Linked DNA regions of Desulfosediminicola ganghwensis. The main gene of each other region encodes a partner of the protein of the gene in region 2 in a complex. Links are inferred from orthologs where the notes say so. Each region holds a gene or a part of one and is shown on either strand. Other genes may lie near its edges.

What was found. Proteins that work in one complex are often made in the same cells at the same time.
Region 1: the proteins of FCL45_RS19045 (region 2) and xseA are in contact, whole or in part, in a cryo-EM structure (PDB 8TXR), measured with the Escherichia coli proteins. The link is inferred for Desulfosediminicola ganghwensis from one-to-one orthologs.

Annotation. Positions count from the first base shown.
Region 1 is NZ_CP050699.1:3,435,541-3,438,344, reverse strand. It holds xseA (exodeoxyribonuclease VII large subunit), read left to right. Parts: upstream 1-626; coding sequence 627-1,982; downstream 1,983-2,804. Other genes in the region: FCL45_RS14585 (precorrin-8X methylmutase), read right to left, coding at 2,694-2,804; ndk (nucleoside-diphosphate kinase), read right to left, coding at 2,108-2,521; FCL45_RS14600 (YfgM family protein), read right to left, coding at 1-490. UniProt on the Escherichia coli protein: Bidirectionally degrades single-stranded DNA into large acid-insoluble oligonucleotides, which are then degraded further into small acid-soluble oligonucleotides.
Region 2 is NZ_CP050699.1:4,443,986-4,449,181, forward strand. What follows is about bases 1-2,657. They hold FCL45_RS19045 (exodeoxyribonuclease VII small subunit), read left to right. Parts: upstream 1-1,033; coding sequence 1,034-1,282; downstream 1,283-2,657. Other genes in these bases: xerC (tyrosine recombinase XerC), read right to left, coding at 1-767; FCL45_RS19050 (polyprenyl synthetase family protein), read left to right, coding at 1,257-2,153; dxs (1-deoxy-D-xylulose-5-phosphate synthase), read left to right, coding at 2,313-2,657. In the rest of the region: more of dxs, read left to right, coding at 2,658-4,235; FCL45_RS19060 (metallophosphoesterase family protein), read left to right, coding at 4,310-4,939; FCL45_RS19065 (Lrp/AsnC ligand binding domain-containing protein), read left to right, coding at 4,878-5,196. UniProt on the Escherichia coli protein: Bidirectionally degrades single-stranded DNA into large acid-insoluble oligonucleotides, which are then degraded further into small acid-soluble oligonucleotides.

The DNA of each region.
Region 1 (2,804 bases), 1.0 Mb from region 2 along the record:
CATAGGACTCGTCATATTTCTGCTGAGCCTCGTAAGCTTCAGCAAGTCCAACCAAGGTAAGCGGATACAGTGGACTATCTGCTTTCAACCCTTTGCTGACATCACTATATTTCTGGGCGGCAGAATCATAATTTTTTTCTCTCATCTCAAGATGAGCCAATTCGACCTTGGCCCATACACCGGATGCGGTATCATCGAACTCGGACGCAACTTTCTCAAATGCTGCGATTTGAGCATCGCCTGTTTCTTTCTCGGCAAGCGTAAGAGCAGATGCAGCTTTTTCAACACGCTTCTCCTTGTAAGACCCATAAAGTGACACTGTAACAATTGCGATTAGAGTTACAGCAAGGGCGATCTGTATCTGACGTTTGTTTTCCCGCAGGAAACGGATCACTTTCGGAGGAAGATTGAAATGTTCAAGCAGTCCCTCAACCTGACTTTGATCTTTAGGGTCTACATATTTCTTTTCATAAGCGCTCGGACCAGACATTATACGTCTCCAATGATTGTACAACAAATATGGATATAAGATTGTTTCGGCAGGGCGATTATAATATATACTGCATTCACTGTCTATGCGTAAACATAGCAGCCTTTATACTTATAACCCAATTAGCCATTATATTATGCAAATTGAACCTCACGCTACAGTACGCACCGTCACACAGATTACAACTGAAATCAAGCTGATGCTTGAAGGGCAATACCGATTTATTGCTGTTGGCGGAGAAATCTCCAACCTACGTACACCCTTCTCAGGTCACCATTATTTCACCTTAAAAGATGAAAATGCACAGATCCGTGCGGTTATGTTTAAAGGGCAGCAGAGATACCTTGCCGAAAAATTGCGTGATGGCCAGCAGGTTATTTGCCGGGGTAGAATCTCTGTGTACGAGCCAAGGGGAGAGTACCAGCTTATTGTCGACACCATCGACCATCACGGTCTTGGTGTATTGCAGATGCAGTTTGCAGCACTGAAGAAAAAACTCTCTGAGGAAGGGCTATTTGATGTGAGTTCCAAAAAGCTTCTTCCCGATTTTCCACAAAAGATCGTTGTCGTTACCTCCCCTACCGGTGCCGCCATCCAGGATTTTCTTAAAATCTGCAAACAACGCAAAACCAGCGCACATATTCAAGTGTATCCTGTAGCTGTGCAGGGTGATAAGGCTGCCGGGGAGATCGCCCGTGCACTATCTGTAATTAACAGGAAAATCCCTTGCGACATGATTGTGCTCTGCCGGGGGGGCGGCTCTCTGGAGGACCTCTGGGCCTTTAATGAAGAAATCGTCGCCAGGGCAATTTATGCCTCCCGCCTTCCTGTGCTCACCGGGATTGGCCACGAAATTGACACGACCATAGCTGATCTCTGTGCTGATGTACGAGCCGCGACTCCAACCGGTGCGGCTGAAATGATCATCTCCGACAGTGAACAACTAGGCCTTCAATTACTGGCGGCGCGAAACAGGCTTCGCAGAACTATCAGCAACTCTATTTCACAACTTGCCGGACAGGTACAACACCAGTCACGGGTATTGGCCAACTTCCACAACAGACTTGAAACACTCTCGCTCAGGGTCGACCTGTCGACAGAGAAATTCCAGAGAGCTGGATATCGATTTTTTAATGAGAGAGAGCGGCACCTGAAGGATCTCAACCAAAGGCTGAATCACCAGGCTCCATTAAACCAGATTGCTCTGCAACAGCAGAGACTCGGGCATTTACATAACAATCTCACCCAGCACATACAAAGAATTCTTCAGAAAAACCGGAACTCTCTGGCTAAATCCGCTGCCCTTTTGCAAGGCGTTAGTCCACTGTCTACCCTGGCCAGAGGATACAGTATCGTTCAAAAAAAGGATGAAAGAACAGGGGAATCAACCACCATCAATTCGGCAAAACAAGTAACCATTGGAGAAAACGTCAACGTACTGCTCCATGAGGGAGAACTTCTCTGCGAGGTTTTGGCGAAGACGGAAAGTTGAGCTTTGACAAGGTCTGCGGGATAATTACTTCTCTGGTCAAAAGCGTTGGGCGGGGAGTTTAAAAGTTCTAATACTTGCCCGCAGCAACACAGAGTGCCGCTGCGGAGCGTACAGCTAAAACGTTTTTACAGAAGCTCGAGGCCTGAAAAGAAATATCCGATTTCAAAGGCCGCGGTCTCGGGAGCGTCTGAGCCATGGGTGGCGTTCTCACCAACGAAGGTTCCAAACTCCTTACGAAGTGTACCGTCAGCAGCCTCTGTCGGGTTGGTAGCACCCATCAGATCACGCCACTTTTTGATAGCTCCATCAGCTTCCAGTACCATCACGACACACGGTCCACTGCTCATAAAATCTGTAAGCTCATCGAAAAACGGTTTGCCCCGGTGAACATCATAAAAGCCTTCCGCTTCCTTTTTACTCAAAAACAACTTTTTCAGTCCAACAACTTTGAAATCCTCTGCGTAAATTCTGGCCAGAATCTTTCCTGCATTACCCGCCTTGAATGCATCGGGCTTAATGATTGCAAATGTTCGTTCCATGAAAATCCCTCTTGAATAATGTTAACGAGATACAGAGAGTTAGCATCACTCAATACAAAAGTCAAGCTTCATGGTTCGTATTAGAAATTCAGTTTCTTAATATTTGTGCAGTGTCTGGCCAACCTTCCTATTTCAGTCGGAACTACCAAGCCTTATTACGCTCTACAACGTTTTAATCCAGGAGAGCGAGTTTCAATAAAGCGTTGGTGATAGCCGCAGCTATGGGGCTTCCCCCTCTTCTACCGGACACGGTAATAGCAGGAACTGCTCTCTCTTTCAGCAT
Region 2 (5,196 bases):
TCAAGCATGTGGGTGGCAAATGAATGCCGCAATGCATGAGGGGTGACTATCTGGGTTATCCCGGCCCTTTCTCCATAAGCCCGGACGAAACGTTCTACACTGCGAGCAGTGAGCCTACCTCCCCTGTTATTCAAAAACAGGGCCTCAGTAGCTGCTTGTTTTCCCCTTGCAGCACAAGCGAAGAGCAGGTGCTGACGCAATGGAAGCCATGCATTCAAAGCTTCCAGGGCAGGTCTTCCAACAGGAACAATTCGCTCCTTATTTCCTTTGCCCCTCACCTTAAGCACTTCCTCATTGAAATCAAGATCTGTTAAATTTCGGGAAACAAGCTCGGAAACACGCATGCCTGTCGAGTAGAGCAACTCGAGCATCGCTGTATCACGCAGACGAAACGTATCCTCCTCTCCCGGTGCCTCGAGAAGGGCAAACGTTTCATCCACTGTCAGGAATACCGGAATAGCCTGGCCGACCTTCGGCCCGGTGACTCCGATCAGAGGATCCGCCTTGATCACTTTATTACGGATCAGGAACCTGAAAAAAGAACGGAGAGCTGATAACTTTCTGCCAACTGTTGCACCACTGTTGACACCATGCATGCTCACCACAAATGAACGCACCTGGTTTGAATCTATCTGACGGACTTCAGGATCTTCTCCTAGAAAACGCATAAACTCATGGAGGTCACGGCTATAACCGCTTATAGTGTGCTCAGAATATCCCTTTTCAACTTCGAGCCAACGAACGAATTGTCTGATAGCCTTATGCATAATGTGTCTTAATGAGCTACAGTGATGGGTTTGAGGGGTAAAAGTCTGCCCCTGATTTTCCTCTTTATGGTAAAAACAACACAGGCCGCAGTAAGATTCATAGAATCAACCCTTGCATGGATAAGAACGGGTCGATATATTCACAGCGGAAATCAGTATGGGGATTTCTGTAGTAACTAATCCCGGATAAAACTGTATAACTGGTCTCTTTCTATACAGAATAGAGGCGAGGTTCAACCGTTTTCCCGAACCTTCGGACTAACGTTATGGCAAAAAAAACATTTGAAGCCGCACTCTCGCGTCTTGAGCAGATCACTCAGGAGCTGGAAGAAGGTGAATTGAGCCTCGACAAGAGCCTCAAAAAATTTGACGAAGGTATTCAGCTGGCAAAGTTCTGCAATGAACAACTCGACCAGGCCAAGGCCAAGGTAGAACTGTTGCTTGAGAAAGACGGAGAAATAGAAGCTGTACCATTTACAGAGAGCAACAGTGAACATCAAGACCTACCTGAGTAACCAGAAAGCTGTAGTTGAGAGAGCCCTCGAGCAATATATGCTTGTGGCTGACGGCCCGTTTGCCGCACACTTTGAGGCAATGCGCTACAGCCTTTTTGCCGGAGGGAAACGGTTACGACCAATTCTTTGCCTGGCGGCAGGACAAGCCGTAAGCGGTGAAACCGACAACAGCGAAAACCTGTTGCCCATTGCCTGCGCCCTTGAATGTATACATACCTACTCGCTGATCCACGATGATCTGCCCGCCATGGATGATGACGATCTGAGACGCGGCAAGGCGACAAATCATGTTCTTTACGGTGAAGCTGGAGCAATACTTGCCGGTGACGGGCTGCTTACCTATGCGTTCGATCTATTGAGCAATGAACGTCTTGGGAATTTAGATGCCGCACGGCGCTTAAAAATTATCAATATCATTGCCAGGGCAGCCGGCCCTGAGGGAATGGTTGGCGGTCAGGCACTCGATATCGCAAGCGAAAACACCAGTTACCCCTTCGAAGTACTGCAAACCATCCATCGCAATAAGACTGGCGCGCTTATCACCGGATCTATCCAGGCTGGCGCGATCGCCTCCCACTGCTCTGAAGATGAATTGCGGCAGCTCACAGCTTATGGAGATAATGTGGGTCTCGCCTTCCAGATTATTGACGATCTGCTCGATGCCACTGCCACCACTGAAGAACTCGGCAAAACCGCCGGCAGTGATGAAGAACGCGGCAAAGCGACATACCCTGCCTACTTTGGCATAGAAAAAACCAGATCCCTTGCCAGACAGGCCGTTGATCGTGCACTCGAATCACTGACCGGGTTTGACAACCAGGCCGAACCGTTACGCGCCCTGGCAAGATATATTTACACACGTGGAAATTGACATATGGCGACCGGATAGTCTGTTTTTTCCGAGTAGACAAAGGCTTCTGACTTGCAGATGCCTAAAGTTGTAGTACACTGACCTGATTGGAAACCGATTTTCTGCTTTATACGCCGACATTGCCCCAATAACGATGCCGGCTCTGCTTCTTTTAACGACATGCTTACCACACTCACACAAGATCCGGAGACACTACTGCTTCCGAAGGTAGATTCCCCGAAAGACATACGCGATTTCTCCCTCGACGAGCTAACCGCTCTGGCACAGGAGATTCGGGATACCATCATCCAGACAGTCTCCAAAACTGGTGGGCATCTTGCACCAAGTCTCGGTGTTGTTGAATTAACAATTGCCCTGCACTACATATTTGACAGTCCAAACGACAAGCTTATCTGGGATGTTGGCCATCAATCCTATGCGCACAAGCTACTCACCGGACGTCGGCAACAGTTTGCCACCCTACGGCAGTATAAAGGTATGAGCGGCTTTCCTAAATTCAGTGAAAGCGAGTACGATGCCTTCGAGACCGGCCACAGTTCCACCTCGATTTCAGCCGCACTCGGCATGAACGTTGCCAAAAGTCTCAATGGCAGCAATAAAAAAGCTATCGCTATTATCGGTGACGGCTCCATGACCGCAGGTATGGCATTTGAAGCATTGAACCATGCCGGTCATCTCAATAAGGACCTGATCGTTATCCTCAATGATAACGAAATGTCCATCTCTCCAAATGTTGGTGCCCTCTCCAGCTTTCTCAGCCGCAAACTCACCGGCCGCACAATGCGCCGGGTAAAAAACCATATTGAAGAACGCCTCACCGCTATCCCCAATGTAGGTGAAAACATTCTCAGCATTCTGAAAAAGAGTGAAGAATCGTTTAAGTCGTTCTTTACTCCCGGTATGCTCTTTGAGGCTTTCAAATTTGATTATATCGGCCCGATCCTCGGCCACGATTATGAAGAGCTAATTCCGGCCCTGCGCAGCGCACGTGACAATTATCACGGTCCAACCCTGATTCACGTCCTTACCACCAAGGGCAAAGGGTACGAACCTGCTGAGAAGAACCCTGGAGCCTATCACGGTGTCGGCCCCTTCAGCATTGAAACAGGTAAACCCCATGCGTCAAAGGGTGGTGTCAACTACACCAAGGTCTTCGGCAAGACCATTTGTGACATGGCCGAACAGGATGACCGAATCACCGCCATCTCTGCTGCCATGGTCGCCGGGACAGGCCTTTCCGGATTTGCCGAACAATTTCCCGATAGGTTCTTCGACGTAGGCATTGCCGAACAGCACGCGGTGACATTTGCAGCCGGGATGGCCACTGAAGGTAAACGCCCTGTGGTCGCGATCTACTCAAGCTTTCTGCAACGGGCCATGGACCAGATCATCCACGATGTGTGTATCCCAAATCTGCCAGTAACCTTCGCCATAGACAGAGCCGGCGTAGTTGGCGATGACGGCCCGACACATCACGGCGTATTCGATGTCTCTTTTCTGCGCTTTATCCCTAATCTGGTTTTTATGGCGCCGAAAGATGAGGAAGAGTTGCAACACATGCTCTATACCGCCGTCAATTACGATGGTCCGGCTGCTGTGCGTTATCCTCGCGGTGCCGGTGAAGGTGTTGAGATGAGCGATGATCTCAAGGAGATGGAAATCGGCCGAGGCGAACTGCTCCTGGAAGGCGATGATGTGCTCCTGCTGCCGGTGGGCAACAGGGTTGCTCCGGCAATGGTTGCCGCGGCACGACTTGAAGAACTCGGATTTTCAGTAGCGGTTATCAACCCTCGCTTTATCAAACCGCTCGACAACGACCTGATCTGCAGCCTGGCTGAAAAAACAGGTAGAATCGTTACTATAGAAGACAGTGTTATTGCCGGCGGCTTTGGTTCGAGTATCCTGGAACTTCTCAGCAGTAAAGGGATGCACCATGTTCAATGCAGATTACTCGGCTACCCGGACAATTTCATAGAGCACGGCCCCCAAAGCACCCTCTGGAAAAATTCTCATCTGGATTCCGTATCAATCCTTCATGCCGCTCTCAGGATTATGGATAAAGATCCACTCAAGTATCTCTAAATCACTTTCCGGGCGGCTCCTGCTGCCCGTTATCCGGCACAGCAGCGACGTCAGTCATCTATCGTAATCAGTCAATGAAAATCCTTATCGTATCTGACATCGTCAACGAGACAATACTGGAATACAAGGATGGTCAGCCATTTCTGGCCGGCATTGATCTGATTATCAGTTGTGGTGATCTTCCGCCTGAATACCTCACCTCCCTGCGAAGCCGATACGATGTACCGCTCTTTTATGTGCTCGGCAATCATGATCTGAGATATCAGACCTCGCCACCAGTAGGCTGCCGCAAAATTGACCGGAGATTTATAGAATATAACGGACTGCGAATATTAGGTTTTTCAGGTAGCCGCTGGTATAATGGCAACCAGAATCAATATACAGAGAGACAGATGACTGGTTTTATTCGTAAGATGTGGTTTACACTCTGGCGAAAAAAAGGTTTCGATATCCTTGTCAGCCACGCCTCACCGCGCTATATCAATGATGCGGAGGACAGATGCCACAGGGGATTCCATAGCTTCAGGCAGCTTATTAACCGTCACCAGCCCCGATACCATCTACATGGACATATCCACAAGCTTTTCGACAACGAATCTGATCGTTTTGCCACTCTTGGGGAAACTGAGATAATAAATTGCTATGACTACTACATCCTCGAAATCGAGCCCTCTTGCGCGACTGAAACAACTGATCACAGGTAAGGGAGCCGCCCCAAAAGACCAACTGCAAAACTTTGGCGAGCGCCAGGAAAATGAGCAGGCTTACGACTCTGTAGACCGTGGCACATCCCTGATCCCGCTCGACAGGATTGTCGGCAGCGTCGGCCGATACCGTGATTTTGACAGCCAGTTTAACCCGAAGAGAGCCGAGGTCTCCCGGGAGCGCATCAATGCCATCTCCGAAAGAATGCGAAACGGTCGTTCCCTGCCGCCAATTTCGCTTTACCAGATCAAGGATG